2 regions of the Mesorhizobium sp. LNJC405B00 genome follow, and region 2 is predicted to be linked to the other one. Evidence: riboswitches for the same ligand, from Rfam matches in the RefSeq annotation. Region 2 holds a riboswitch; the other holds the start of a gene.
The links. Region 2 has a riboswitch for S-adenosylmethionine ahead of X756_RS142145 (homoserine O-acetyltransferase). Riboswitches for the same ligand answer to the same signal wherever they lie in the genome.
Positions count from the first base shown of each region.

Region 1: linked by a shared signal. The riboswitch ahead of X756_RS143115 (O-succinylhomoserine sulfhydrylase) and the one ahead of X756_RS142145 (homoserine O-acetyltransferase) in region 2 are both predicted to bind S-adenosylmethionine.

Region 1 is NZ_AYWC01000013.1:126,476-141,824, forward strand. Features, by position in the region: gene X756_RS143180 (transporter substrate-binding domain-containing protein) at 1-321, opposite strand, end outside; gene X756_RS143175 (LuxR family transcriptional regulator) at 582-1,313, shown strand; gene X756_RS143170 (GNAT family N-acetyltransferase) at 1,588-2,226, shown strand; gene ppk2 (polyphosphate kinase 2) at 2,428-3,333, opposite strand; gene X756_RS143160 (ATP-binding protein) at 3,436-4,701, shown strand; gene phoU (phosphate signaling complex protein PhoU) at 4,817-5,539, shown strand; gene X756_RS143150 (magnesium and cobalt transport protein CorA) at 5,635-6,642, shown strand; gene X756_RS143145 (GcrA family cell cycle regulator) at 6,782-7,300, opposite strand; gene X756_RS143140 (aspartate aminotransferase family protein) at 7,659-8,858, shown strand; gene argF (ornithine carbamoyltransferase) at 8,877-9,788, shown strand; gene X756_RS143130 (Hsp33 family molecular chaperone) at 9,897-10,928, shown strand; gene apaG (Co2+/Mg2+ efflux protein ApaG) at 11,114-11,506, opposite strand; gene X756_RS143120 (ceramide glucosyltransferase) at 11,728-12,879, shown strand; gene X756_RS143115 (O-succinylhomoserine sulfhydrylase) at 12,891-14,081, opposite strand; SAM riboswitch at 14,139-14,216, opposite strand; gene X756_RS143110 (2'-deoxycytidine 5'-triphosphate deaminase) at 14,357-15,349, shown strand, end outside.
Region 2 is NZ_AYWC01000014.1:82,790-98,138, reverse strand. Features, by position in the region: gene X756_RS142125 (DUF1194 domain-containing protein) at 1-621, shown strand, start outside; gene X756_RS142130 (glycosyltransferase family 2 protein) at 673-1,608, opposite strand; partial or broken gene X756_RS1000000168025 (DUF1330 domain-containing protein) at 1,856-2,080, shown strand; gene metW (methionine biosynthesis protein MetW) at 2,183-2,797, opposite strand; gene X756_RS142145 (homoserine O-acetyltransferase) at 2,794-3,963, opposite strand; SAM riboswitch at 4,024-4,101, opposite strand; gene hisC (histidinol-phosphate transaminase) at 4,228-5,337, shown strand; gene X756_RS142155 (prephenate/arogenate dehydrogenase family protein) at 5,342-6,277, shown strand; gene X756_RS142160 (sugar kinase) at 6,285-7,208, opposite strand; gene X756_RS142165 (DUF2125 domain-containing protein) at 7,333-8,331, opposite strand; gene X756_RS142170 (gamma-glutamylcyclotransferase) at 8,456-8,989, shown strand; gene X756_RS142175 (aldo/keto reductase) at 9,155-10,102, shown strand; gene X756_RS142180 (LysE family translocator) at 10,185-10,811, shown strand; gene X756_RS142185 (1-acyl-sn-glycerol-3-phosphate acyltransferase) at 10,881-11,690, opposite strand; gene X756_RS142190 (LysR family transcriptional regulator) at 11,806-12,711, opposite strand; gene X756_RS142195 (pyridoxamine 5'-phosphate oxidase family protein) at 12,826-13,458, shown strand; gene X756_RS142200 (YdcF family protein) at 13,555-14,274, opposite strand; gene X756_RS142205 (ABC transporter permease) at 14,408-15,349, opposite strand, start outside.

The DNA.
Region 1 (15,349 bases), on a different contig from region 2:
CAACGCGTCGTCGAGTTCGGCCCAGGGCAGCGCCTGGATCTGGCATTTGTCGGCGATGTCGAGTTCGGCGCAAATCGCCCGCGCCAGGTCGATGTGGAAGCCGGACAGTCGGCCCGTGCCGTCGAGAAAATTGAAGGGCGGGAAATCGGTTGTGGTGAGGAACCTGAGCCTCGGCAGCGCCGCAAGGTCCGGCTTCGGCAGCCGCTCCTTGGCATCCCAAAGCACCGGCACCTGCGGTTCCGCTGCCCGCACAGCGCCGGCAAACGGCTGCACTCCGATCAGCATCGACAGCAAGGCGATGGTTATCCAGCGTGATGTCACAAAAAACTCCGCCCGTCTTGGCCGTTGGCTTGTGATACGAAAACGGCGCAGGCACAATTGTTTTTGATTTCAAAGGGCAAATTTCGGGTTATGCTTTGGCGAGGTTGCAAATAGCCGCACAGAGTCGGCCCGGGGTTGGCGGTCGCTGGCGTTAGAAAAGCTAAGGATGTGGCTTTGCAATCCGGGGTTGATGGCTAAGTGCGGGGCAGGCACGTAGCATCGGTCTCAAGAGCGGTAGGCAACATGGGGTAGATGTTGCGATGGGTTATTTTGACCGGACACTTGAATATATTGACCGGGTGCAGCGTGCCGACACGTCGGCTGCGGTGTGCGAGCAGCTACTTAGTGTCACCTCGAATTTCGGATTGACGGCCCTGATAGCCGCAACGGTGCCGCAGCCCGGTACACCAAGCAGCCAGACGAAGGACCATGTGCTGCTCTGCGATTGGCCTAGCGAATGGCTGGAGCGTTACTTATCGCGCAACTACGTCGACCACGATCCGGTCGTCAGCCATTTGAAGCAGTTTCGGGCGCCATTCCAATGGCGCGATGCCGTTCAAAGCATGCCCGCCGACAAGAGCAGCGCCGAGGTAATGCGCGACGCCCGCCAGTTCAAGCTGCGTGACGGCCTCGCCTTCCCGCTGATCACGCTCGAAGGCCAGATCGCGCTGGTCTCGCTGGGCGGTGAGGCGGTCGAACTGTCCGAAGCCGAATTCGCAATGGTCTCGCTGGCCTCCACCTATGCCATCGGCCGCGCCATGCAGCTTCAAACGACGGCCGGCAAATCTATCGATCACATTGAATTGACGCCGCGCGAGCGCGAATGCCTGCAATGGGCGGCGGTCGGAAAATCCGAGTGGGAGATTTCGCAGATCCTCGGCATCTCGGAGCATACCTCTGAGAAACACCTTCTCAACGCCAAGAGCAAACTAGGCGCCGCCAACCGTGTGCAGGCAGTCGCCGAAGCAGTCAGGCACGGCTATATCAGCTAGGCCGGTTCTGGCGGCCCGAAATAATGGCCGCATTGTTGGCGTCATATCTTCAGAAAAGACCGGCCCCTGTCGTCCTCTTGAGACGGCTAATGCTTTCTTAACGCCAAAAGCAGACTCGGCGTCGCCAACATGGTGCACGCCATCGCGGAGGCGTTTAGACGCAGCTATATTAGCCATGTCGGCTGTGGCAGCCTGGAAATCCTTGCCAACACCTTCGCGCAATTTTTTCGGGAAAGCCCGGCCGTATCTTCCTCTTAAGCCCAGGAGACGGCTAATGCTATTTTCCCTTACCACTCAACAACTGATGGAACGTCCCGACCTATGGGAGGCCGTCCATCGCCTGCGTCACAAGGTCTTCGTCGATGAGATGCGGTGGACCGATCTCGATCGCCCGGACGGCCTCGAAATCGATCAATTCGACCATGATGAGGCCGAACACCACCTTGTCATACGCAATGGCGAGCTTGCAGGCTATCATCGGATGCTGCCGACCACACGGCCGCATCTCCTTAGCGATGTGATGCCGGAACTCTGCGAGGGAAAGCGCCCTTCGGGACCGAATGTCTGGGAGCTAACCCGTTACGCGGTGGCGCCAGGCTTTCGCGATGGCAAGCGCGGCGTGTCTACGGTCGGCACCGAACTGATCGCCGGCTTCGTCGAATGGGGCCTTGCTCGCAATGTCGATCAGGTCATTATCGAGGTCGAGCCGGTGTGGGTGCTGCGGACGCTGCAGTTGCACTTCCTGGCGACGCCGCTCGGTTACCAGCGCACCTATGGCAACCAGCAGGTCGTCGCCACACTGCTGACCTTCAACGAGCATACGCTGGATGTCGTGCGCTCGCGCCGCAACCATCACGCCCCGGTGTTGGCCAGGGGCACCCCCCACATGCTCGGCATGCGGCAGGCGTCGTGAGACTGTCTTCACCCGACGCGCTTTAATGCATGTCGCTCAAAGTGGCCCCGGTTTTGAGAGAACGACATGCATGAAACAAAGACCTAAAGCGCGTCGCGTGAATCCGTTCAAATGCGATGCGCTTTAGACAATGGCCACAGAGCCCACCTCCGTGTGGGGGTGGGCTCTGTAATTTCAGCCTCTGCCTATCGAGGCCAGTCTCTACTTCTCGAGAAACGACGGCCCTTCGCCGACGATCTTCTTATCTTCCTTGCCGATGGCGTCTAGATCGCGCCCATCATAGGGCAGTGACAACAGGATGCGCCGCATGACGGCCAGCCGCGAGCGTCGCTTGTCATTGGCCCGCACGATGATCCAGGGCGCGAACTGTTTGTGCGTGCGCTCGACCATCTGGTCGCGCGCCTTGGTGTAGTCGTCCCATTTGGTGATGCCGGCAATATCGATCGGCGAGAACTTCCAGTTCTTCAGCGGCGACCAGCGGCGGTCGTGAAACCGTTCGAGCTGGGTCTCGCGGCCGATGTTGAGCCAGAATTTGAAGAAATAGATGCCCTCATTGGAGATCATCCGCTCGAAATGCGGCGTCTCGTCGAGGAATTTTGCATGCTGTTCCGGTGTGCAGAAGCCCATCACCGGCTCGACGCCGCCGCGGTTGTACCAGGAACGGTCGAAGGTGACGAATTCGCCCGATGTCGGGAAATGGGCGACGTAGCGCTGGTAGTACCATTGCCCGACTTCGGTCGGGGTCGGCTTGGTCAGCGCCACGTTGCGCGCGGTTCGAGGATTGAGATACTGGCGCAGTACCGAGATGGTGCCGCCCTTGCCGGCGGCATCGCGCCCCTCGAACAGCGACATCACTCTGCTGCCGGTCGCCTGCAGCCAGGCCTGCGCCTTGACCAGTTCGATCTGCAGCCGCTCCAGCGTCTCGTCATACTCCTCGCTCTTCATTTTCTTGTCGTAGGGGTAGTCGCCTGCGGTCAGTTTGTGGTCCTCGATCCAGCTGGGAAGCTCGGGGTTTTCGATGTCGAACTCCCGCTCCTTGCCGTCCACCTTGATCTTCAGCGGCCCCTTTGCCGGCTCTGCGGCGGGACTTTCCTTGGCTTTTTTCATCGAGACGAACCTTTCCAGCTTGCGGACTCATGCTATGGGGGGCCTCAAACCCGGTCCAGCGGAAGTTTCGGCGGGACCGGCGCAGAAGCACGGAAAGCACGAATGGCTGACACCGGCGCAGAGCGGACAACCACGGGGCAGGCCGTCGCCGGCCGGCTGTGGAACCGCCGATGGCTGCTTGCCGCCGGTGCGATCGCCATCATGGCCGTTTATGGGTTTGCCGGTATCTCCGCCTATGTCGTCCTGGCTGCGTTGACAGTGCTGCTGGCCGCCGCGCTTCTGCCAACCGGTGGCGCCAGCCGGTCTGCTGAGACCATTACCACGGTCGAGGCGAGCGGGCTGCAGCGGCTTTCCGGTGAATATCTTGCGGCTGCCGTTGCCGATCCGCTGATCATCTTCGACCGCACCGCCACCATCGTCCACGCCAATGCCGCCGCCTTTGCCGCCTTTGTCGGTATCGCGCCCGGCCTGTCGCTGTCGCTAAAATTCCGCGCGCCGGAAATGCAGGCCTTGCTGGACGGCGTGCTGTCGGGAACCGTCGCCTCCGATGCCGTCGACTACACCGAGAAGCTGCCGGTGGAACGGGCCTACCGGGTCAGCGCGTCCTCGGTCGGCCACGCCACCGATCTCTATGTGCTGGTATTCAAGGACCAGAGTGAGACGCGCCGCATCGACCGCATGCGCGCTGACTTCATAGCCAATGCCAGCCACGAGCTGCGCACCCCGCTTGCTTCAATCTCGGGCTTCATCGAGACGTTGCGCGGCCCGGCCCGCAACGATCCGGCGGCGCGCGAGCAGTTCCTGCAGATCATGCAGAACCAGACCGGCCGCATGGCGCGCCTCATCGACGATCTCCTGTCGCTGTCGAGGCTTGAAATGAAGCCTTACCTGAGGCCGGGAACCGAGGTCGATCTGCGCCAGACCATCGACAGCGTCATCGATTCACTAGGCCCGCTCGCCAGCGAGAACGGCGTCGTCATCGAACGCGACTACGCCGAGGGGCCGCTCGACGTGCCCGGAGACCGCGACGAGCTGTTCCAGGTGTTCGAGAATCTCTTGGAAAACGCCTGCAAATACGGCCAGCCTGGCGGACGCGTCACGGTGTCGATCGCGCGGGGCGAGGCCGGCCCGGAACCGGGCATCGATGTAACCATCAGGGACTACGGCCCGGGCATCCCGGAAGAGCACATACCGCGCATTACCGAGCGCTTCTATCGCGTCGACGTGGAGAGCAGCCGCACCCAGAAAGGCACCGGTCTTGGCCTGTCCATCGTCAAGCATATTCTGACGCGCCACAACGCCCGGCTTTCGATCAAGTCGGAGGTTGGGAAGGGCGCGGCGTTCACGGTCCATTTGCCGGCAGGCTGAGGCGGTACTATCTGCTAACTGCCTGTTTCTTCTTTCTGTCATCCGGCTAGCGTATCAGCACAGGGGTCGAGGAAACGACTCAAAAGGCCAAAGATTTAAGGAAGGCATTTCGCCCATGCAGTCCGTACACATTGTCAGCGCCTATGACGAAGAGCTGAAATACCTGGCGAAGCGCATCGCTGCGATGGGCGGCCATGCCGAGCGCATGGTCGAGCAGGCGATCCAGGCGCTGGTCAATGCCGATCCCGGCCTCGCCCAGAAGGTCATTCGTGACGACATCGTGCTTGACGATGGCCAGCGCGAAATCGACGACAAAGCCATCGTCATCATCGCCAAGCGCCAGCCCATGGCGACGGATCTGCGCGAGATCGTCGGCGCCATCCGCATTTCGGCCGACCTCGAACGGGTCGGTGACCTCGGCAAGAACGTCGCCAAGCGTGTGGTCAGCGTCATTGACGGCCGCCAGCCGACCAGCCTGTTTCGCGGCCTCGAGGCGCTGGCCGAACTCGCTTTGACCCAGCTCAAGGAAGTGCTCGACGTCTATGCCTCGCGCTCGGTCGAGAAAATAGGCTTCGTTCGCGACCGCGACGACCAGATCGACGCCATGTACACCTCGCTGTTTCGCGAATTGCTGACCTACATGATGGAAGATCCGCGCAACATCACGCCGTGCACGCATCTGCTGTTTTGCGCCAAGAACATCGAGCGCATCGGCGACCACGCCACCAACATTGCCGAGACGATCTACTACATCGTCACCGGCGAGCAGTTGCCGGCCGAGCGTCCCAAGGGCGACAAGACCGACAAGGTTGCCCTGCCGGCGCTGCCGGTGAAGTGATCGCGCGCCCCTCGAATGCTTAATCATATTGCGCTAAACTACCTGGATGTTAGCGTCTCGGTTCCTGGCCAAGGCCAGGCGCTCAGGAGGCTGCGATGGAATATGTCCGAGAGTTCAAGCCGGCGCCGGCATCGTCCGGCATCATCGCGTCGAGCGTCTACACCGCCGGCAAGCGCATCGCCGACATACCGATCGAGGAAGCCGGCGAATGGGCCAAGAAGTCGGGCCATGTCGTCTGGATCGGGCTGCTCGAACCCGACCGCGAGCTTCTGCTGCGCGTCAAGGCGCAATTTCATCTGCACGAACTGGCGATCGAAGACGCCGAACATCCGCACCAGCGGCCGAAAATCGAGCAATATGGCGATGCGCTGTTCATCGTTGCCCGCACTGCACAGCTGATCGACGGACGCGTCACCTTCGGCGAGACGCATCTGTTCGTCGGCTCAGGCTATATCGTCAGCGTCAGGCATGGTCCCTCGACCTCATACGCCGCCGTGCGCCAGCACTGGGAAAGTTGTCCGCACTCACTGGCCAAGGGCGAGGATTTCGTCCTCTACGCCATTCTCGACTTCATCGTCGACAACTACATGCCGGTGCTCGAGCAGATCGAGGACGAGGTCGAGGCGATCGAGGACAGGGTGCTGCTGAAGCCGATGACCGGTCCCGACATCGAGCGGCTCTACATGCTGCGCCGCGATCTGTTGCGCCTGCGCAATGCGGCGCTGCCGTTGGTCGAGGTCTGCCGCCGGCTGACCAGCGCCGAACTGCCGCAGATCCATACCGCAATGCATCCGCTGTTTCGCGATGTCACCGACCATATCCGCACCGTGCAGGAAAAGATCGACAGCCTGCGCGAGGTTCTGGCCTTCGCTTTCGAAGCCAGCCTGCTGGTCGGCCAGAGCCAGGAAACCGCGAACACCAAGAAGCTGGCCTCATGGGCCGCGATCCTGGCGGTGCCGACGGCGCTCGCCGGCATTTACGGCATGAATTTCGACGACATGCCGGAACTGAAGATGCAATACGGCTATCCCGTCGTATTGGTCTCGATCGCGCTGATCTGCTCGTTTTTGTATTGGCGATTTCGGAAGAGTGGGTGGCTGTGATGGTAGGCAGTAGGCAGTAGGCAGTAGGCAGTAGGCAGTAGGCAGTAGGCAGTAGGCAGTAGGCAGTAGGCAGAATAAGGTGGCGCCTCACGAGCGCTACCCCATTCCCTACTGCCCAGTCCCCAATCCCTATTCCTAACTACCGGCTCCTGCGCCGCTCTGAAGCCGGCTGGAACGCCACCCTTGCGTGGTACTTGCAGTAAGGTCCGGTTTCAGCCGCCTCGTTGCCGCAGAAGTTGAAGTCTTCCGATAGCGGATCGCCATTCGGCCATTTGCAGGTGCGCTCGGTGAGATCGGTGAGCTGCAGATGCCGCGAGATCGGCACGACGACGTTTTCGACCGGGCGGATGTAGTGGCGCGCCACTGGCTCGGCGTCGAACTGCGCCTGCAGTGCGTTCGCCCCGATCGAAGTCGTGACATGGCGCTGCGTGGTTGCGGCGCGAGGCACCGATTTCTGGATCGAAGATCCCTGCGTTGTCTTCTTCTGACGCGCCGGCGTCGCGGTCGAGCGTCCGCGGCCCGACAGCTTCAGCCGGTGCACCTTGCCGATGACCGCGTTGCGGCTGACCCCGCCGAGTTGTGCGGCGATCTGGCTTGCGCTCAAGCCCTCCGACCACAGTTTCCTGAGAAGTTCGACCCGCTCGTCAGTCCAGTTCATGAGACCGCGCTCCTGCTATGTGTGCGGCAGCCGGAATCCGTTCCCGACCCGGCAATCTTTGCCGGGGCAGACACCACATATATTAGGTGATTAGGTCCGCCGCACGAAATCTAGTTATTTCCCGACTACAATTACCTCATGTGTTGACTCGGTGACAAGAGTCCCAGGTGCAACACGAATCGGTTTTTTAGGTTTTCCCCAACTTGCCCGGTCGCTTATGAGCCGGCGTCTCGTCGGGAGCTGGCCACGCGCCTCTGCACGACGTTTTCGTTGACTTCATGGCCGAAAAACACGATAAGCCGCAAAGGCCGCCGCTTTGGCGGCTTTTTTGATTTTTCCGGTACCGGAGACGCATATAATGAGCGGTTCGGCGCTTTACGAGACCTTTGCCCGCGCCCCTTTGGCCTTCGATCATGGCGAAGGCACCTGGCTGGTTACCGACAAGGGCGAGCGATATCTCGATTTCGCTGGCGGCATCGCGGTCAATTCGTTGGGCCACAGCCATCCGCATCTGGTCTCGGCGCTGACCGAACAGGCGGCCAAGCTCTGGCACGTCTCCAATCTCTACGAGATCCCGGGGCAGACCCGGCTCGGCGAGCGGCTGGCTGACGCCACCTTCGCCGACAAGGTGTTCTTCACCAATTCCGGCGCCGAGGCGCTCGAATGCGCGATCAAGACGGCGCGGCGCTACCAGTTCGTCAAGGGCCATCCCGAGCGCTTCCGGGTCGTCACCTTCGAAGGCGCCTTCCACGGCCGCACGCTGGCGACCATCGCCGCCGGCGGCCAGTACAAATATCTCGAAGGTTTTGGGCCCAAGGTCGAAGGCTTCGACCAGGTCGGCTTCGACGACATCGACGCCGCCGAAAAGGCGATCACACCAGAGACCGCCGCGATCCTGATCGAACCGGTGCAAGGCGAGGGCGGCATCCGCCCGGTGCCGACGCAATCCTTGAAACGGCTGCGGCAGCTCTGCGACCAGCACGGCCTGCTGCTGATCTTCGATGAGGTCCAGTGCGGTATCGGTCGCACCGGAAAGCTGTTCGCGCATGAATGGACCGGCGTGACGCCCGACATCATGGCGATTGCCAAAGGCATTGGCGGCGGCTTTCCGATGGGCGCGTGCCTCGCCACCGACGACGCTGTCGTCGGCATGACGGCAGGCGTGCATGGCACCACTTTCGGCGGCAATCCGCTGGCCATGGCGGTCGGCAACGCTGTGCTCGACGTCGTGCTGGAAGACGGCTTCCTTGAAGACGTCCAGCGCAAGGCATTGCTGATGAAGCAGGGCCTGGCGGCGGTCGCCGACGAATTTCCCGATGTCATCGAAGGCATCAGGGGCAGCGGCCTGATGCTTGGCCTGAAATGCGCCATGCCAAACACCAAGGTCAACATGGCGCTGCGCGACCAGCATCTGCTGGCGGTGCCGGCCGGCGACAACGTCATTCGTCTGCTGCCGCCGCTGACCGTCACCGACGCCGAGATCGGCGAAGCGCTCGATCGCATCCGCGCCGCCGCCAAGGGCCTGACCGACGCCATCGCCGCGGCCGCCGCGAAGTAATCCCGAGAACCATTCCCGATGAGCCTTCGCCATTTCACCGATCTTTCCGCCGTTTCCGAAGGCGATCTGCGCCTGATGCTGGACGATGCGGTGGTGCGCAAGGCGCGCCTCAAGGCCGGCGAACGGACCAAACCGCTCGAAGGCAAGGTGCTGGCCATGATCTTCGACAAGCCGTCGACGCGCACGCGCGTGTCCTTCGACGTCGGCATGCGACAGCTCGGCGGCGAGACCATCATGCTGACCGGCACCGAAATGCAGCTCGGCCGCTCCGAGACCATTGCCGACACCGCCAAGGTGCTGTCGCGCTATGTCGACGCCATCATGATCCGCACCACGTCGCATGAGCGGCTGCTCGAGCTGACCGAGAATGCCACGATTCCGGTCATCAACGGGCTGACCGACGACACCCATCCCTGTCAGCTGATGGCCGACATCATGACCTTCGAGGAGCATCGCGGTCCGGTTGCCGGCAAGACCATCGCCTGGACCGGCGACGGCAACAACGTGCTGCATTCGCTGCTCGAAGCTTCGGCGCGGTTCCGCTTCAACCTGAACGTCGCAGTGCCGGAAGGCAGCGAGCCGGCGCAAAAGCACATCGACTGGTCGAAGTCCAATGGCGGCAAGCTGCACTTCACCCGCTCGCCCGAAGAGGCCGTCGACCAAGCCGACTGCATCGTCACCGACTGCTGGGTGTCTATGGGCCAGGAACACCGCGCCCGCGGCCATAATGTCTTCTCGCCCTATCAGGTCAATGCGGCGCTGATGGCCAGGGCCAAGCCCGACGCCCTGTTCATGCACTGCCTGCCGGCGCACCGCGGCGAGGAAGTGACCGACGAGGTCATCGACGGGCCGCATTCGGTGGTCTTCGACGAAGCCGAGAACCGGCTTCACGCCCAGAAGGCGGTTTTGGCCTGGTGTCTGGGCGCTTGATCTCCAGGCGCTTGATCTCGAAGCGCTTGATCCGGGGCGGCGTGATGCCTATTTGCGCCGCATCACGCAAATCAAGCGCGTTTGGACGCATGCACCCCTCCGGGCCGCATGGCCGCGCCCTGGAGCTTTGTCATGTTGGAAACGCATCAAGTGACTGAACATCACCCCAAACTCGGCGAGTTCGGCTATGCCGGCGACGATCATGTCGTACCCTTCGAGGTCGGCCCGCTCGACGTGCGCGGCCGCACCGTGCAACTCGGGCCGATGCTCGACGCCATCCTCAACCGTCACGACTATCCCGAGCCGGTCGCCCGCCTGCTCGCGGAAGCCTGTGTGCTGACGGTGCTGCTCGGCACCTCGCTCAAATTCGAAGGCAAGTTCATCCTGCAGACCCGCACCGACGGGCCGGTCGACATGCTGGTCGCGGATTTCTCCACGCCTTCGGCATTGCGCGCCTATGCGCGTTTCGACGCCGACCGGCTGGAGGCCCTGGTGGCCGGAGGCCAGACCTCGCAGCAGACGCTGCTGGGCAGCGGCGTTTTGGCGCTGACCATCGACCAGGGCGCGCACACGCAGCGCTATCAGGGCATCGTCCAGCTCGACGGCGAGACGCTGGAAGACGCCGCGCGCACCTATTTCCGCCAGTCGGAGCAGATCCCGACCGACCTCAGGCTGTCGGTGGCCAAGCTGCTGACGCCAGGTCCCGGCGGCGCTCGTGAGCAGTGGCGCGCCGGCGGCATCCTGGCGCAGTTCCTGCCGCAGTCACCCGAGCGCATGCGCGTGCCCGACATTTCGGGCGGCGACGGCGATCCGCGTGACGTGACGCAGGAGCCGGCCGACAATTCGTGGCGCGAGCTGGTGGCGCTGCTCGGCACCATCGAGCCGACCGAGCTGATCGACCCGACCATCGGCGCCGAGCGGCTGCTCTACAGGCTGTTCCACGAACATGGCGTGCGCGTCTTCGGCGGCGTGCCGGTCGCCGACCAATGTTCCTGCTCAAGGGACAAGATACGCGGCATCCTCGAGGGGTTTTCCGCGCAGGAGATCAAGGACAGCACCGAAGATGGCGGCATCCACGTCGCCTGCGAGTTCTGCTCGAAGCAGTACGACTTCGACCCGGCGGAGTTTGCAACTCAGTAGCATCTCTTCCTTCTCCCCGTTCACGGGGAGAAGGTGCCCGAAGGGCGGATGAGGGCAGCGCGAACTTTGGTGAATGGCCGCGCATAGCCTAGGTCATGTGCGTGGAAGATAACCTCATGACTCTGGCGCTGCCCCTCATTGCCCTGCCGGGCATTTCTCCCCGTATAGTGACGGGGTGAAAACCCCTAATTCACCGTCCGTCGGGTCCCCGGCAGATCCAGCGAAAACGCGGGAATAGCGACGTCGAACGTCTCGCCCTTTTTGTTGCGCATGGTGTAGTGGCCGACCATGAAGCCGGAGGGCGTCGAGAGCGGGCAGCCTGACGTGTATTGATAGCTGTCGCCGGGATTGAGCTCAGGCTGGTCGCCGACCACGCCGGCGCCGCGCACTTCCTCGATCCGGCCGCTGCCGTCGGTGATGTGCCAGTAACGCGACATAAGCTGCACGAAATCGTCCGACTGGTTGTCGATCGTCACCTGGTAGCCCCAGACATAACGGTTCTCCGCCGGGTCCGAGCGGTCCTCCAGGTAGAACGGTCTGACCTGCACTTCGATGTTGCGCGTGACGGCGCGGTACATGGGCTGCTCCGGTTGCGCAGCAGGGAACATTTGTCGCGCCATGCGGTTTGATACGCGCAGAGCGGCATGTCCTGCCAGCCTCAAAGCGCAGTGCCGACAAACAATGTCATTTAAGTGACACATGACAATGTTGGTGTGCGCAAACCTTGCCGGCGACTCAAGGCCCATCTGTCGACTGACAAAGCAGCCGCGAGCGGCCTTTCCGGAGTGACCAGATCTCGATGGAACTAGCTCTCACAGCCGCCTTCGCTTCCTCCGCTTTGCTTCTTTCCAATCTCGCCAGCATCCTGCTTGCTTCGTCGAAACTGCAAGCGCGTCGCCTTATCCCTCCGCCGTCCGGCGAGCAGCCACCGGTCTCGATCGTCGTGCCGTCGCGCGGCGTGGAGCCGTTCACACAAGAGACGCTGCAGCGAGCCTTCTCGCTCGACTGGCCGCGCTACGAACTGATCTTCTGCGTCGCTCACGCCGACGATCCCGTCGTCAAACTGATAAACAGGGCGATCGTCCTGTTTCCCAACGTGCCGGCCCGGCTGCTGATCGGCGACGACCGCGTCAGCAGCAACCCGAAGCTCAACAACTGCGTCAAGGGCTGGGAAGCGGCGCGCTATCATTGGGTTATTCTGGCGGATTCCAACGTGCTGATGCCAAGGGATTACGTCCAGCACCTGATGGCGGCCTGGCGGACCAATACCGGGCTTATCTGCTCGACGCCGATCGGCTCTCGGCCGGATGGCTTTTGGGCCGAGGTCGAATGCGCGTTCCTCAACACGCTGCAGGCGCGCTGGCAATATGCCGGCGAGGCGCTCGGTCTCGGCTTTGCCCAAGGCAAGAGCATGCTGTGGAACAAACCGATGCTCGATACCAGTGGCGGTATCCGCGCGCTGGCCGCCGAGATCGCCGAGGATGCTGCTGCAACCAAGCTGGTCAACGGACTGGGCCTGCGCGTCAATCTCGTTGCCTCGCCTTTCGAGCAACCACTGGGGCAGCGCCGACTTGCCGACATCTGGTCGCGTCAGGCGCGCTGGGCGCGGTTGCGCCGCGTCACTTTCCCGCTGTTTTTCGCACCCGAGATCCTGACCGGCGTCGCCGTGCCGTTGGCGTTGGCGCTGGTGGCGGCCGCAAGTGCCGGCATCAGCCTGCCGGCCACGGTGTCGGCCGTGCTGACGGCGGCCTACATTCCCGAATGCGCGCTGGCCGCGGCCAAGGGCTGGCATCTGTCGCTGCGCATGGTCCCGGCGATGATGGTCCGCGACATGATGCTTCCCGCCATCTGGGCGCGCGGCTGGCTGAGCGGCGCCGTCGACTGGCGCGGCAACACCATGACCATCGGCACCAAGACGGCCGAACTGGAAGAGGTTTCGTCGGGAGCGTGACGCCTCGCGGCCTACCCGGCTGCCTTCAGCGCCTGCGCAACGTCCTCCAGCAGATCGTCCGTATCCTCAAGACCGACCGACAGCCTGAGCGTTCCCGGCCCGATGCCAAGTTCGGCGCGAGCTTCGTCGCTGAGGTTCTTGTGCGTGGTGGTCGCCGGATGGGTGATCAGGCTCTTGGCGTCGCCGAGATTGTTGGAGATCAGCACGATGTCGAGCGCGTTCTGCAAGGCGAAGGCCGCCTGCTTGCCGCCCTTGACGTCGAGGCAGATCAGCGTCGATCCGCCCGTCATCTGCTTCTTGACGATGTCGGCCTGCGGGTGGTCGGCGCGGCCGGGATAGATGACGCGGGCGATTTCCGGCCGTCCTGCCAGGAAATCCGCGATCTTGGCCGCGCTTTCCGTCTGCTGGCGCACCCGAACCGGCAGCGTCTCCAGGCCCTTGAGCAGCGTCCAGGCGTTGAACGGCGACAGGCTCGGGCCGGTGTGGCGGAAATAGTCGTGCAAATTCTCGTCGATCCATTTCTTGTCCGACAGGATGATGCCGCCGAGACAGCGTCCCTGGCCGTCAATGTGCTTGGTCGCGGAGTAGACGACGATATGGGCGCCGAGCTGCAAGGGCTTCTGCTGCAAGGGCGTGGCAAAGACATTGTCGACGATCAGCCTGGCGCCGATCGAGGTGGCGAGCGCCGCCACCGCTGCGATGTCGACCACTTCCAGCGTCGGATTGGTCGGGCTTTCCAGGAAGAACAGTTTCGTGTTCGGCCGCACCGCCTTTTCCCAGTTGGCGACGTCGGTGCCGTCGACCAGCGTTGCCTCGATGCCGTATTTCGGCGCCAGCGTCTCCACCACCCAGCGGCAGGAGCCGAACAGCGCGAGCGCCGCAACGATATGGTCGCCGGCCTTGGCGCTGCACAGGAGCGCTGCCGTCACCGCCGCCATGCCGGACGCCGTGGCGCGCGCATCTTCGGCACCCTCCAGCGCGCACATGCGCTTTTCGAACATGTCGACGGTAGGGTTGGCATAGCGCGAATAGATGAAGCCCGGCTCCTCGCCCTTGAAACGGGCCTCGGCAGCCTGCGCCGTCTCGTAGACATAGCCTTGGGTGAGGTACATCGCTTCGGACGTCTCGCCGAACTGGGAACGCAGCGTTCCCCCGTGCACGAGTGCGGTCTGAGGTTTCCAGTTACGCTTCTTGGTGCTCATCGTTTTTGTTCCAGACACAAAAAAACCGGCCGCGAAAGTCGCAACCGGTCCATATGGCCTTGCGGCCCGACGGTCCTTTAGCGACTTGTTTAACGTGGCTGCAAGCCGACCGGCCAAATCACCACGGGATAACGACCCTTTAGACCTCACCTGCGCTTGCGTCAATTGCCGGCTTCATTAAGAGGTTTGTACCAGGCAGGTTCCGCAATAATATCCAGCGGTTTTGCGGCAAGAACCTGCCACAAAGAGACCGACCTTGGAGCGGAGCCAGCCTTTTGCGGCAGACAGGCATTCTTCCCGATCAGGACATTTCCGCGCTGTTTCAGTCCGGCGCGCTGAAGTCGCCGCGCGCGCTCGATGTCGACCAGGTGCAGCCGGCGAGCCTCGATCTCAGGCTCGGCGACAAGGCTTTTCGCGTGCGCGCCTCCTTCCTGCCGGGTCCCGATCATCTGGTGGCCGACAAGCTTCACCGGCTGAAATTGCATGAGTTCAGTCTCGCCGAGGGCGCGGTGCTGGAAACCGGCTGCGTCTACATCGTGCCGCTGCTCGAAAGCCTGGCGCTGCCCGCAAATGTGTCGGCCTCGGCCAACCCGAAGAGCTCGACCGGCCGGCTCGACATCTTCACCCGGGTGATGACCGATCGCGGCCATGAGTTCGACAAGATCGCCCCCGGCTATCACGGGCCGCTTTATCTCGAAGTCAGTCCGCGCACCTTCCCGATCGTCGTACGCGCCGGATCGAGGCTGTCGCAGATCCGCTTTCGCACCGGCAACGCGCTGTTGTCGGAGGCAGAACTGAACGAATTGCACCGCGCCGAGATGCTGGTGGCGACCGAGCCGCCCAACATTTCCGGCGGCGGCATTGCGCTGTCGATCGATCTTGACGGCGACCAGAACGGCCTGGTCGGCTATCGCGGCAAGCATCACACCGGCTTGGTCGATGTCGACAAGCGCGCCGCCCAGGATGCCGTCGATTTCTGGGAGCCGCTCTATAAGAGCGGCGCCGGCGAACTGGTGCTCGACCCGGACGAGTTCTACATCCTGGTCAGCCGCGAAGCCGTGCACGTGCCGCCGCTCTACGCCGCCGAGATGACGCCCTTCGATCCGCTGGTTGGCGAATTCCGTGTTCACTATGCCGGCTTCTTCGATCCGGGCTTCGGCCATTCGGCCTCAGGCGGCACCGGCAGCCGGGCGGTGCTCGAAGTGCGCAGCCACGAAGTGCCGTTCATCCTCGACCACGGCCAGATCGTCGGCCGGCTGGTCTACGAA
Region 2 (15,349 bases):
CCCGATTTCATCAAGGCCGCGCGCTCGGGAACCACCGGGCGCATCGCGCTTGCCTATTTCGAATGGGCGGGCGTCGTGCGCGAGGATGGCGTCATCGCCTGGCAGGTGATCGACAGCGCAGAGAGCGCCAGCGCCTTCGCCGACAGAATAGAAGCGCGGCCGTTCCGCAGCTTTCGCGGCACCTCGATTTCCGGTGCGCTTGCCTTCGGCGCCGGGCTGTTCGAGGGCACGGGGTTCGATGCGCCACGCAGCGTCATCGACATTTCCGGCGACGGTCCCAACAACACCGGGCCGCCCGTCGCCACGACACGCGATGCCGCTGTAGCCAAGGGTATTGTCATCAACGGCCTGCCGATCCTGATCAGCCCGTCGCCGACCTTCAGCCATCTCGACCAGTATTATGACGAGTGCGTCACCGGTGGGCCCGGCTCCTTCGTGTTGCCGATCTATGCGGCCTCGGAGTTCGCCACCGCCATACGCCGCAAGCTGATCCTGGAGGTGAGCGGCATCGCCGATGCGACCGTGGTCCCGATCGATGCCGCCGCACCCATGGACTGCCTGCAGGGCGAACGCGACCGGCGGCTATATTCCGACCCATATCTGCCGGAACTCGACAAATGAGGTTTGAGGCAGTTCGGAGGGGAAAGCCGCTGCTCGGCTTGTCGGCAAACTTCAGGCCGGCCGTGCACCGTATTTGTCGCGAAATTCGGCATAGAGATCGCGGCGCCAGCGCCGGCCGCCGACATAGCCACGCAACAGCTGCGGCAGCGAATAGCCAAGCGCCTTCGACGACCGGTTGGCCATATAGCCGGAGAACGCCTGCGAAACCCTGCCCTTGAGTGCATCGGCGATGAGCTGCCGGGCGATCATGTAAGGCGGAATGTAGGGGTAGCGGTCGGCGATATAGGGGTGCTTGTCGATCAAGCTCGCATAGGCTTCGACATAGCCGTCCCGGCGACCGGAGATCGAATTCTCCGAGTTGTACTTTTTCCAGTCGATCACTTCGGACAGCTGCGCGCCGCTGCGACGGGCAAAGCGCAGCAACAATTCGCGATCCTGCATGCGCGTGACGTCACTGTCGTAGCCGCCGATGGCCAGCAGCGACTCGCGCCGGGCGGTGATTGCCGACCCGGCAATGAAGATGGTCTGCGCGACAAGGGCCCGCTCCAGCGAGTCGCGGCTCAGCAGCGCCTCGCGGTTGACGCAGTTGGTGCGGCGATTGCCCTTCAGCGACACGAAGGAACTGATCAGCACTTCGAGCGAGGGATTGTTGTCGAACTGCTCCAGCGTCCGCGCCAGGCGATCCGGCAAATAGACGTCGTCGGAATCGAGGAATGTCACCACCGGCGCCTGCGCCCGCTCGATGCCGGCATTACGGGCGGCATTGGCGCCGCGCCATTTCGAGCCAACATAGATCAGCCGTGGATCGCGGATTTCGGCAAGTGCGGCTGCCGTACCGTCGGTCGAGCCGTCATCGACGACAATGTGTTCGAACCGGGGAAAATTCTGCGCCAGCACGCTCTCCACGGCGCGCACCACCTTGCTGCGGCGATTGTGCGTCGGTGTGATCACCGAGATCAGCGGAGCGAGGTCGGTTGCCTTGGACATGTTGCTTCGATTGTGCCCCGAAATGCCTGGAGGCCGGAGGTTTTGATGGTCGCCGTCCAAGCCTTACCCGGGATGGCATTCGATTCGACGCTACAAAAAACCAGCGGCAATGTCATCACAAACTGTTGAGCCAGGACGCCGGTAAGCCGGCCGATTACCCCAGACGTAATCGACCGATGGCCATCATGTCTGCAGATTGCGCCAACGAAGCCGGTCGTCGGGCTTCGATCTCACAGGGAGTTCAGCCATGGCCGCCTACGCCGTCGCCCATATGCGTCAAGTCACAATGGGCCCGCAGATTGTCGGGTATCTGCAGAGGATCGACGCCACATTGGAGCCGTTCGGCGGCCGCTTCCTTGTCCACGGCGGCGACATGGACGTGGTCGAAAACGAATGGCCCGGGCATCTGATCGTCATCGAGTTTCCGGACAGGGCGCATGCGTGGGGCTGGTACGATTCATCAGCCTATCGGGAGATTCTGGCCTTGCGCACCGACAACTCCCACGCCGATGTGATCATCGCCGATGGCGTTCAGCACCCGCACAAGCGACGGACGTGCTGGAATAGGGGCAAACTACCGCTTCAGCAAGAACACCGCTTGCTGGCCGAAGAAATTCCAGAACCACCATGGCATCGACAGGCCGATCTTCTGGCCGTTGCCGTCGAGCGCGGTGGCTTTCTCGACCGAAGCGCCGAGTTCCTCGACCAGATTGACGAAGTCGCGGATGGTGCAGAAATGGATGTTGGGCGTGTCGTACCAGGAATAGGGCAGGTCCGCGGTCACCGGCATCCGGCCATTGACGAACAGCGACAGCCGCACCCGCCAGTGGCCGAAATTGGGGAAGGAGACGATGGCGCGGTTGCCGATTCGCAGCAACTCGTCGAGCACCAGCTTCGGGTTGCGGGTCGCCTGCAGCGTCTGAGACAGGACGACGAAGTCAAAACCCTTGTCCGGATAGAATTCGAGGTCGGTATCGGCATCGCCCTGGATGACCGAGAGACCGCGCGCCACGCATTCATTGACGCCGCGCTGTGACAGCTCCAGCCCGCGGCCGTCGACCTGCTTGGTCTCCTGCAGGAGTTCGAGCAGCAGGCCGTCGCCGGAGCCGACATCGAGCACCCGCGACTGCGGCGGTATCAGGTTGGCCACGACTTCGAGGTCGACGCGCTGGCTGCCATTGACGCTCATGAGGCGAGCCCCCTTGCGCGGGCCGCCGAGCCGATGAAGCCCTTGATGGCGGCAAACAGTTCGGGTTCATCGAGCAGGAAGGCATCATGGCCGCGGTCGGTGTCGATCTCGACGAAGGAGACGGAGGCGCCGGCGGCGTTGAGCGCATGCACGATCGAGCGGCTCTCCTCGGTCGGGAACAGCCAGTCCGAGGTGAAGGACACCAGGCAGAAGCGGGTCTTGGTCCCGGCAAAGGCATCTGCCAACCGGCCGCCATGGTCGGCGGCGAGGTCGAAATAATCCATCGAACGGGTCATGTAGAGGTAGGAGTTGGCGTCGAAGCGGTCGACGAATGTCATGCCCTGGTGGCGCAGATAGCTTTCGATCTGGAAATCTGCGTCGAAACCGAAGGTCAGCGCTTCGCGGTCCTGCAGATTGCGGCCGAATTTCCGATGCAGGGCGGCTTCCGACAGATAGGTGATGTGGGCGGCCATGCGCGCCACGGCGAGCCCCTTTTCCGGGCGCTTGCCGTGCTCGAAATATTTGCCGCCATGCCAGTCCGGATCAGCCATGACAGCCTGGCGGCCGACCTCGTGGAAGGCGATGTTCTGCGAGGAATGGCGTGCGCCTGTGGCGATCGGCAGGGCCGAGAAGACGCGCTCGGAATAGCATGACGCCCATTCCAGCACCTGCATGCCGCCCATCGAGCCGCCGAGCACGCAAAACAGCTTTTCGATGCCGAAATGGTCGACCAGCATCAATTGCGCCCGCACCATGTCGCGGATGGTGATGATTGGCAGGTCGAGGCCGTAGGGCTTGCCGGTGGCGGGATTGGTCGAGGCCGGACCGGTGGAGCCGAGGCAGCCGCCGATGACGTTGGAGCAAATGACGAAGAAGCGGTTGGTGTCGATGATCTTGCCGGGACCGATCAGCACTTCCCACCAGCCGGGCTTGCCGGTCACCGGATTGGTGCTGGCGACATGCTGGTCGCCGGTCAGCGCGTGGCAGACCAGGATGGCGTTGGTGCGGGCATCGTTGAGGGCGCCATATGTCTGGTAGGCGATCTGGAACGGCGACAAAAGCGTGCCGGCGTCGAGCTTCAGCGGCTTGTCAGGGCCAAAACGCAACACAGGGCTCGACGGGTTGTCGGCCTCGTTGTTGGTTTTTGTAGCGCGGAGCGCGGCCATGTGACTCTCCTTGCCCGCCGTCAGGCAATAAAAAACCGGCAATGCGATCGCAAAGCCGGTTACGTCACGCAAACGGCCCTTTAGCGAGTTGTTTAACGTGGCTGCAAGCCGACCGGCCAAATCACCACGGAACTGTTGCGTTCTTCTAGAACTCGTGCGGCCCGGCGTCAACGGCCAGCTATTGCCCGCCTCTCGACATTCGCGGCTACGGCTTGTATTTCCGCTGCGGCCTCCGGACGGAGGCGTTCTCAACGGGTTTGCGACATGGACAAGACAGCGGACAAGGCACGGCCGACGCCCCGCGCGGGCATTATGGACATCGACGCCTATGTGCCGGGCAAGAGCACGGCACCTGCCGGCGTCGCCAAGGTCCATAAATTGTCGTCGAACGAGAACCCGCTCGGCCCGTCGCCGAAGGCGATCGAGGCCGCGCGCGAAGTGGCCAGCAAGCTTGATGTCTATCCCGACGGCACCGCCCGCCGGCTGCGCGAGGCGATCGCCGAGGTGCACGGCCTCAACCCGGCAAACATCATCTGCTCCAACGGTTCCGACGAGATACTTGGCCTGCTGGCGCAGACCTATCTTGCGCCAGGCGATGAGGCGATTTTTACCGAACATGCCTTCATGGTCTACAAGATCTACATTCAGTCGGCGGGGGCCAAGCCGGTTGCTGTGAAGGAAACCGAGGAGCGCGCCGACGTCGACGCGATCCTGGCCGCGGTGACGCCGCGGACCAAAATCATCTTCCTCGCCAATCCCAACAACCCGACCGGCACCTATCTGCCGTTCCAGGAGGTCCGCCGCCTGCATTCCGCGCTCCCGGGCAACGTGCTTCTGGTGCTGGACGCGGCCTATGCCGAGTACGTCAGGCGCAATGACTATGAGGCAGGTATCGAGCTGGCGGGCAGCGCGCAGAATGTGGTCATGACCCGCACCTTCTCCAAGCTCGGCCTTGGCGGCGCGCGCATCGGCTGGATGTATGGCCCACTGCACATCGTCGATGCCATCAACCGTGTTCGCGGCCCTTTCAACGTTAACGCAACAGCGATCGAGGCCGGCATTGCCGCCATCCGCGACCGCGCCCATGTCGAGCGCAGTTCGTTGCACAACGAGACCTGGCTTACCTGGTTGAATGAAGAACTGACGAAGCTTGGGCTGCGCGTGACGCCCAGCGTCGGCAATTTCGTCCTCATCCACTTTCCCGACGACAAGAAGCATTCGGCTGAGGCGGCGGACGACTACCTCACCCAGCGCGGCTATATATTGCGGCGCGTTACCGGCTATGGCTTTCCCAATGCGCTGCGCATGAGCGTCGGCACCGAAGAAGCCAATCGCGGCGTCATCGATGCCCTCACGACATTCCTGAAAAGCTGAAACAATGACTTCACCGATGTTTGAAAAGATCGCGCTGGTCGGCATCGGCCTGATTGGCTCGTCGCTGGCCCGCATCATCCGCCGCGAGGGCCTGGCCCGCCATGTCGCCATCGCGACGCGCAGCCCGACCACGCTGGCACGGGCGAAGGAGCTCGGTCTTGGCGAGAGCTACACCACCGACGCCAGGGAAGCGGTCCGCAATGCCGACCTGATCATCGTCTCGGTGCCAGTGGGATCGTCGGGCGAGGTGGCGCAAGAGATCGCGCCGGCGCTGAAAAAGGGCGCCATCCTCACCGATGTCGGTTCGACCAAGGCCTCGGTCATTGCGCAAATGCAGCCCTATGTACCGGACGGCGTGCACTTTATTCCGGGGCACCCGCTGGCAGGTACGGAGAAATCGGGCCCGGATGCGGGTTTCGCCGAGCTGTTCGAAAACCGCTGGTGCATCTTCACGCCCCTGCCGGGAACCGATCCGGCCGCGCTGGAAAAGCTGTCGGAATTCTGGCGGCGCTGCGGCTCCAACATCGACACGATGGACCCGCAGCATCATGACATGACGCTGGCCATCGTTTCGCATCTTCCGCACATCATTGCCTACAACATCGTCGGCACGGCCGACGATCTGGAATCGGTGACCAAGTCGGAAGTGATCAAATATTCGGCTTCCGGTTTCCGCGACTTCACCCGTCTGGCCGCCTCCGACCCGACCATGTGGCGCGACGTGTGCCTGCACAACAAGGATGCCATCCTGGAAATGCTGGCGCGCTTTTCGGAGGACCTCGCCTCGCTGCAGCGGGCGATCCGCTGGGGCGACGGCGACAAGCTGTTCGACCTGTTCACCCGCACCCGGGCCGTTCGCCGTTCGATCATCGAGGCCGGCCAGGATATCGACGTGCCGGATTTCGGCCGGCAGGCGGTCGAGCACCCGGTGAAAAGTTAAATCTGTTTCAGACGGGCCAGGTCGCCGCGACCATGGCCATTGCCTCGTCCCTGTTTGGCGCCCCCAGCCGGCCGCCGAAGCGCTGGCATTTGAGCGCGGCCGCCGCGCTGGCAAAGCGCAACGCCTGCTCGATCGGCATGGTTTCCGCCAACGCGACAGCAAAGGCGCCGTGGAAAACGTCGCCGGCGGCCAGCGTGTCGACCGCCTTGATCTTCGGCGCCGCGATGTGGCGCACGCATCCGGCGGACCGGTCATGCCACCAGCTTCCCGCGGCGCCGCCGGTCACCGCGACAAAGGCGTCTGTGCGGCTGGCGAGGTCGGCGCAGGCGGTTTCGGGATCCAGCGCGTGGTCGCAGATAATGCGTGCAGCCGTCTCCGAAGCGACGATGTGCGAAGCCAGCGGCAACAGACGCTCCAGCACCTCCAGCGGCGCCGTGTCGGCGTCGAGGATTGCCGGGCAACCGGCGTCGCGCGCGGCGGTCAAGGCAAGAGCGGCGGCGCCCGGCCAGCGCACATCGACCAGCACGGCATCGAAGCCGGAAAGATCGGCGACAGGCACCGCCTCGGGGTCGGCCTGCGCCTTTGGGTCGTAGAAGGGCACGATGATGCGCTCGCCATGAGCGTCGACCAGGATCGCGGCCAGCGCCGAGCGGGCGCCTTCGACGCGGCGGACAAAGCGGCAATCGACGCCCTCGGCCTCGATGCCGGCCAGCAATTGGTCGCCGACGGCATCGTCACCTGCACTTGCCCACAGGAACACCTCGGCGCCGAGACGGCGGGCGGCGCAGGCAGCACTTGTCGCCATGCCCGAGGCGATCTGGATGCCGTCCGAGGCGATGAACTTGCCCTGATGCGTGGGCAGGGTTTCGACGCGCAGGATGGTATCCAGCGTCAGCGCGCCAACGCTCAGCAGTTTCACCGGTCGGTTCATGCGTCGGCTTGCTCGAGCATGATCTCTCCCCAAAAGCCGTTGCCGCTCTTTGCGATCATGCTCTATCTCTTTGTTTTAACGCAATTCCGGACGGAAAACTGCTCACACTTTTCCTGGAATTGCTCTAATCGAGCGGCTTGATCTTGCCCAGCGGAATGAAGCCGAGCGAGACCTTGCCCTTCACCACCTTGAGCGGCATCGACGGTTCGTTGCCGAGCAGCGCCAGACCGGCAAAGCCTTGCTCGATCTGGCTCTTCTGCTCGGGGATTGCGGTGGCGAGGATTGCCGCCACGGCTTTGGGATCCTGCAGCTTGATCGTCAGGTCGGCATTGACCTGGCCGTTGGCGTCGACCGACACCGGGCCGGAGACGGTGATGCGCGCGGTTCCCGACGACAGATCGAGCTTGTGGATGCCGACCGCCTGGCCGCGCAGGCTCCTGGCCTGCGTCTTCATCAGCGCGACGCCGTTCTTCAGCGTCGCGTCGCCGCTGCCGTCGAGCGGCGGCAGCACGCGCCCGCCGATCGCGTCGGCGTCGATCTCAAGATCGGTGAAGCTTCCGGTATAGCCAAGGTCCTGACCGTCCGGCCGCAACTCGCCCGCCGCCGTTCCGGCGCTGAACAGTGAAACCGGGTCGGTGTCGTCGGCCGGATCGGTCTGGCCGGACAAGCTCTCGGCCTGCAGCGAAATGCTGCGTGGCAAGGGCCAGGAGAGCTTGGCATTGGCCTGCAGATTGTCCCAATCGATCCATAGCGGCGCCATCCCGGGCACCGAGGTCCGCAGTGGCCCGCGCAACTCGGCGGCGGGCGACAAAGGCCGGATGAGTTCTGCAACGAAGTTGAAGCTGCCTGCCGAGGCGGCAACGTTCCTGGCGTCGTCCTCGTAAGCCAGATTGTCACAGGAGATGGCAAAACGCAGGGGGTAGCCGCTGACGGTGAGGTTGGCGCAGCCGGCCTCGATGCCTTTGTCCTTGAGCGAGGCCACCGCCTTGTCGGCTTCGCTGCTGACGCGACCGGCGACATAGAACCAGACCGCGCTGTAGGCGCCGAACAGCATAACGACCAAGGCAGCGAGCCACATCAGCCGGTGGCGAAACTTCGACGGACGCTCGTCACTTGACGTCATGCTGCGGCTTTCATTAACGCGGGCGTGTTGCGGGTGGACTGTGGCTTACGCAACAAGCAAAAAGAACAGAAGAGCACCGATTCCGATGCGGCGGCGTCACTCTCGTGCAATCAGGCTTGGCGATATGGGCGATTTTTGGGTTTTTGGCTACGGCTCGCTGATCTGGCGACCGGGATTCGCCCATGTCGAGACACGGCGCGCGCGGCTTTACGGCTACCGCCGGTCGCTGTGCGTCTATTCCTTCGTGCATCGCGGCACGCGCCAGCGGCCGGGCCTGGTGCTAGGCCTCGACCGTGGCGGCTCCTGCATCGGGCTGGCCTTTCGCGTGCCCGGCGAGCTGCGCGATGAGGTGCTGACCTATCTGCGCGAGCGCGAATTGGTGACCAGCGTCTACCTCGAGCGTGTGCTCGATGTCAGCCTCGACGGGAATGGGGCGGCCGCGGGAGAGAGAGTGAAAGCGGTCGCCTATATCGTCGACCGCCAGCATGAGCAGTATGCCGGCGGGCTCGACCCCGCGCATGCGGCAGGTGTTATCCGTGGCGCCGTCGGCCAGTCCGGAAACAACGAGGACTATGTGCTCAACACGCTGCAGCATCTCGCGGCGCTGGGTATCAGCGACCACTGGCTGGAAGAGGTGGCGAAGCGGATCGCCTCGTGAGCCAGTAGACCACGGCGAGCCTGCAGGCGAAGCTCTCGCGCCTTTGTGAAGCGCTGGCCCGCTGGAAAAATTGGCTGAGGCCTTTGACCTCGGCGCGGCGAGACCTAGCTTAGCTGCGGCCCGAAGCATTCGGGTCGCCCGCCGCCAGCCCCACGGAGCCCCGTCTTGCAAAAACGCCGTCTCGGTCAAACCGACCTTTCCATCGCGCCGCTGGTCCTGGGCGGCAATGTCTTCGGCTGGACCGCGGACGAGAAGACCTCCTTCGACCTGCTCGACCGGTTCGGCGACGCCGGCCTCAACGCTATCGATACCGCCGATGCCTATTCGCGCTGGGTGCCCGGCCACGCGGGCGGCGAGTCCGAGACCATCATCGGCAAATGGATGAAAAGCCGCGGCAACCGTGACAAGATCATCGTCATCACCAAAGTCGGCTCGGATATGGGACAAGGCAAGAAGGATCTGTCCGCTGCCCATATCGAAAGGGCGGTCGAGGCGTCGCTTGAGCGGCTGCAGACCGATGTGATCGACCTCTATTTGTCGCACTGGCCGGACCCGACCACGCCGTACGAAGAGACGCTCGGCGCCTACCAGAAGCTGCTCGCTGCCGGCAAGGTCCGCCATATCGGCGCCTCGAATCTTGACGCCGGCCAGCTGCGCGCCGCGCTCGATGTTGCCAGCCTGCGCGGGCTGCCGCGCTACAGCGTGCTGCAGCCGGAATACAATCTCTACGACCGCTCATCCTTCGACGGGCCGCTGCATGATCTGTGCGTGGCCGAGGATATCGGCGTCATCACCTATTTCAGCCTCGCCAAGGGGTTTTTGAGCGGCAAATACCGTAGCGAGGCCGATCTCGGCAAAAGTGAACGCGGCGGCGGCGTGAAGGCTTATCTCAATGCGCGCGGCATGCGCATTCTGGCCGCACTCGACACTGTGGCGGCGCGCCATTCGGCCAAGCAGGCGGAAGTAGCACTCGCCTGGGTGATGGCGCAGCCCGGCATCACCGCGCCGATCGCCAGCGCCACGACGCTGGACCAGGTCGACAGCCTGGTGCGCGCCGCATCGCTGAAGCTCAGCGCGGAGGATCTCGTGGCGCTGGACAAGGCCAGCGCCTAGCCGCGCAGGTTCGGCACGATCGTCCAAGACGACGGCTGTCCGCCTTGCCACACTGTTCTCCATTATTGGGAGAAGAGGCAGCATGGCCGCAGACATTCTTTCGCAGGCGCAGCCCTGGCAGCAATTGCTGGCGCTGGTGCTGGCGGCAACCGTCGTAATGGGCAGTCCTGGCCCGGCGACGATCAGCGTCACGGCGATAGGGGCCGCCTTCGGCCTGCGCAATTCGCTTCACTACACATCGGGGATCATTTTAGGCACGGTCGCGGTGCTGCTGGTGGTGGCCACCGGCATCAAGGCTATCCTCACCTCGATGCCGGGCGTAGCGCCAGTGCTGGCGGTCGCTTCCGCCGCCTATATTCTCTACCTCGCCTACAGAATAGCGACAGCGCCGCCGCTGGCCGCGCGTGACAGCAGCGCGGTTCTGCCGACCTTCCTCGGCGGCTTCCTGCTCGCCGTTGCCAACCCGAAAGCCTATGTGGCGATTGCTGCGGTCCTTGCTGGCTCCGCGACCGCAGCCGGCGCCGATGCTCTCGGCATCCCGGCCAGGCTGGCGGTTCTCACCCTGATGATCGTAGCCATCCATGTGCTGTGGCTGCTGGCCGGCGCGGCCTTCGCCCGCACCCTGCGCCAGCCGCTGGCGTCGCGGATCATCAATCTGGCCTTCGCGGCGACGCTGGTGCTGACAACGGCGCTGGCGGCGTGGCCTTGAGCCGGCCCGCAGAAGAGATCAAGCTTTGGTCTTTTTTGTTTTGGCGCGATTCAGGACGGAAAAAACCGCTCACACTTTTCCTGGAATTGCTTTGGCGGCCGCGGCGAGTTCGGCCAGCCGCTTGACCGCCGTCGGCGGCATTTGCGGCGGGTTAGGAGCCTGCGATGCCTCGATCAGCAGCTGGTCGCAGGCGGCTTCCGTATCGCCGATCAGCCGGTCCATGAATTCGTCCTTGCCGAGCCCGGGCGGAATCGGCGGCAGGAAGCGGGCCTTGATGGTGCCGGGAAAGCGCAAGAATTTACGGCGAGGCCAATAGAGGCCGGCGACATGGGCGACCGGTACCACCGGGACGCCAAGCTGCGTATAGAGCTCGACAATGCCGTATTTGTAAGCCGGCTCGTCGCCTGGCGCTCGGCGCGTGCCTTCGGGGTAGATAATCAGCTGGCGCGGATTGCGCCCCATCTCCTGCTTTGTCGATGCAACGACCTGCTTCAACGCCTTGGAGCGGCTGCCGCGGTGAACCGGGATCATCCGCATCTTCAGGATGTACCAGCCGAAGAAGGGAATCCAGGTCAGCTCGCGCTTCAGGATATAAAGCGGGTCGTGTAAAAACGGAAAGAAAGCGATCGCGTCCCAAAACGACTGGTGTTTCGGCGCCAGGATGAAAGAGCCCTCGGGCAGGTTTTCGACGCCGGTGATGTCGCTCCTGGTGCCGGCGATCTTGTCGTAGAGCCACAGGCTGGTGCGCGACCAGAATTTAGGCACGAACCAGGCGCGATGGCGTGGCGAGAGGAAGTAGTAAGGGGTCCAGAGGACCATCTGGACGATCAGATTGACATAGAAGACGAAGTTGAACGCCAGCGAGCGGATATAGAGCATGCGGGGAAGGGCCCGTTGAGGAGGTGTGCGTTGGTTACACCAAGCGCGGGCAAAAAGGAAACGCCGCAATGGCCTGACATAGGCCGGCTCGCCACTGACTCAAGCCAGTCTCAACTCACCACGTCGCCTGCAATAGCCGCTGCTTCAGCCGCGGAGCGGCGAAATCGAGGAACGCCCTGAGTTTCACCGCCAGCAGGCCTTGGCCGGCATGGACGAGGCTCACCGGCCATGGCTGCGGCTCTAAGGGCCGCAAGACCGGGACGAGCACGCCGGAACGTACTGCGTCCGCAATCTGGTAGGAGAGCACCCGCGTCATCCCGGCGCCTGCAATCGCGGCATCGATTGCAGCTTCCGCCGTGTTGACGCGCAGCCGTGAGCGGATCGGCACGATCAGTTCGCCCTTGTCGCCGGCAAAGCTCCAGCTGGCGAGCGCTGCAGGCCCCTCGAAACTGATGCATTCATGCGCGGCCAGATCGTCCGGCGTCCGCGGCATGCCATGCGCGGCGATATAGGCGGGGCTGGCGCACACGATGCGACGGATCGCGCCGACGCGGATGGCAATGAGGCTCGAAGGCGCAAGCTCGCCGATGCGGATGGCAAGGTCGAGATGTTCCTCCGCCAGTTGGGTTATCCGGTCAGCCAGCGTCAGGCGAATGTTGACTTGAGGATAAGCCGCCAGGAATTCGGTGACGACAGGCAGCACGTGCAAGCGACCAAAGACGACCGGCGCGGTGATGAACAGGTCGCCGGTCGGCGTGCTGTATTCGCCGGCAGCGGTGCGTTCGGCTTCGCCGACCTCGCCGAGGATGCGGCGGCAGGCGGCGAGATAGGCCTGGCCGGCATCGGTCAGCGTGAGCTGCCGGGTCGAACGGTTCAGCAGGCGCGCCTGAAGGTGCTTTTCGAGGTCGGAAACCTTGCGGCTGACCGTTGCCAGTGGAATGCCGAAATGGCGGCCGGCAGCGGAAAGGCTGCCCGCTTCCACCGCGGCGACGAACAGCGACATGGCTTCGAGACGATCCATACTTTCTTCCGGAAATTGGAAGGATAGCTTGCAACTATGCCATCTACATCCAAAACATGGAAGGATCTACCTCTTCGCGTACAATGGCCGTGTTTCGGCCTCGCGGAGGCTTCCATGAATGCTCATACTTTCACCAGCGATGTCGCCTTCACGCCGACGGTCAAGGCGATCCAGACCCGCAAAGGTTCGCGCAAGGGCTATGCCAGCGCCGAGGAGCGCGGCGGATGGCGCGCCCATATGACGCCCGACCTCGCCGACTTCATCGCGGCGCAGACCAGCGTCTTCCTGTCGACGGCAAATGGCGAGGGTCAGCCCTACATCCAGCATCGCGGCGGGCCAGCCGGCTTCCTCAAGGTGCTGGACGAGAAGACCATCGGCTTTGCCGATTTCTCCGGGAACAGGCAGTTCATCACGCAGGGGAATCTCGCCGACAACAACCAGGCATTCCTGTTCCTGATCGACTATGCGCATCGCCAGCGCGTCAAGATCTGGGGCACGGCGCGCGTCGTCGAGGACGATGCCGAGCTTCTGGCAAGGCTGATGCCGCAGGACTACAAGGCGCGCCCCGAGCAGGTCATCTTGTTCACCGTCTCGGCCTGGGATGCCAATTGCCCGCAACACATTCCGCAGCGATTCGAGGCCGCCGATGTCGCGGCCGCACTCGCCGAACGCGACAAGCGGATTGAAAGCCTCGAACAGGAGATTGCGCGGCTGCGTGGCGCGGAAGCCGGCACGGCCAAGGGGTAATCGAGCGCCGTCAGAGTCGTCTGTCTGGACGCAATTCCCAAGGGAAAGCGTACGTGCTTTTCCCGGGAAAACCGCTACACACTTCCTGGAATTGCTTTAGTCCTTGGCGGTCGAAACCTCGGCCAGTGCGACGCTGTCGGCAGTCTGGCGGACCGGGACGACGCCGCGCGCAAGCGCCAGCAGGTATTTGCTGTATTCGGTCAGAAGCACGCGTAGCGCTTCCGGCTTGGTCAGCCAGTCGCCATTGTCCAGATTGGTGTTGACCACCGGATAGGGTTCAAGCCTGGCGCCGTGCAGCAGGCGGCCCATCTCGAGCAGGCTGCGCGGCATGTGGTAATTGTTGGTGACGAGGATGACGCTGCCATAGGCGTGGCTCTCCACCCATTTAGCGCTTTCCTCGGCATTGCCGATCGTGTCGAGCGCGGCGCGGTCGATGTCGACACAGCAGGAAAACAGCGCCTTGTCGCCGCCGGTAGCAGCCTGCAATTGGCGGCGGCTGGCAGAGGGATGCACGCCTGAGATCAGCAGCCGCTCGCCCTTGCCGGAGGCAAGCAGATCGAGTGCTGCGTCGAGGCGGGCCTGACCGCCGGTCAAGACGATGATCGCATCGGCCTTGGCCGGGTTGGTCGGGGTCGTCATGTGGCTGACCTTGCTGGCGAACCAGCCGAAGCCACCGGCAAACAGGGCCACCAGCAGCAGTAGACAGAGGGAGGCGAGACGCAGGGCGGTGCGCAAACGGCCCAGCCCGGTACGCACACGCAAACGCACCACTGGCATCTGTCCAGCCGTTCCGGTCGACTCCCGCGCGTTCATCATCCTATGGTTAATCCTGAAATGCCTTTTTGGTAAGGAAAAAAGCGCACATTGCGTTACGTCGGTTTTCGATCCGTGATCGTCCCTTCCATTCCTGTCCTTGCCCCCGAACTGTTTTCGCTTCTGCCCTCACGGGTCACCCCGCATCCGGCTGGCGGACATCGATGTCGCTGAGGTAGGCGACGACGGTGGCGTGCGAGGTCGCCGCCGTCAGTCCGCCGATCACCAGCACCATCAGGCCGACGCCGAGATAGCCTGCCGATCCGATGGCGAAATTGCCGAACAAAGCGGTGGCCTGGTCGGCCTGCGGCGTTGCCATGTTGCGCGACGACCACCAGGAAAAGACGATGAAAACCAGGATCGCGGCTGCGCCGCCGGCGGCTGCGCCCTTCATCCCGGTGACCAGGAAATGCCAGCGGAATTCGCGCGCGATGAAGCGCGCCTCGGCGCCGACGAAATGCAGCACTTCGATGATATGGCCGTTACCCGCCATGGCGCCGCGCGTCGCAAACACTACGGTCAGCACCGTCGCCGACAGCATCAGGACCAGCACGGCGATGCCGATGGTGACCGTGGTGCGGGCCATGGCGACCAGCCGGTCGACCCATGTACGGTGATCGTCGAGCGAAGCACTCGGCAGCTTGGGCGTGAGCGCCGCACGGATGGCGCTGAAGTCGGGCGGGCTGGTCTCGTCGATGGTGACGATGATCAGGCGCGGCACCGGCAATTCGTCGATATTCAGGCCCGAGCCCAGCCATGGCTCCAAAAGGCGCGCGGTGGCGTCGCGATCGATGATCCGGGTTTCCTTTACGCCGGGGAATTCGCCGACGATCTGCGAGGCCTGGGCAAGGGCTGCCTCCATGTCGAGGCCGTCGACCGGCTTGATCTGAATCGTGGCCTCGCGCGAGATCTGGTTTTCCCAGACCGAGGCAGTGTCGCGCACCAGCGTGACGGCGCCGAAAGTCAGGCAGGACAGGAAGGTCATGATGGCGATGACCAGCACCAAGGCGCGGCCGGCGATATTCTGCGCCGGCACGATCGGCGCCATGCGGCGCTGGACGCGCTGCGTCGTCGTTGC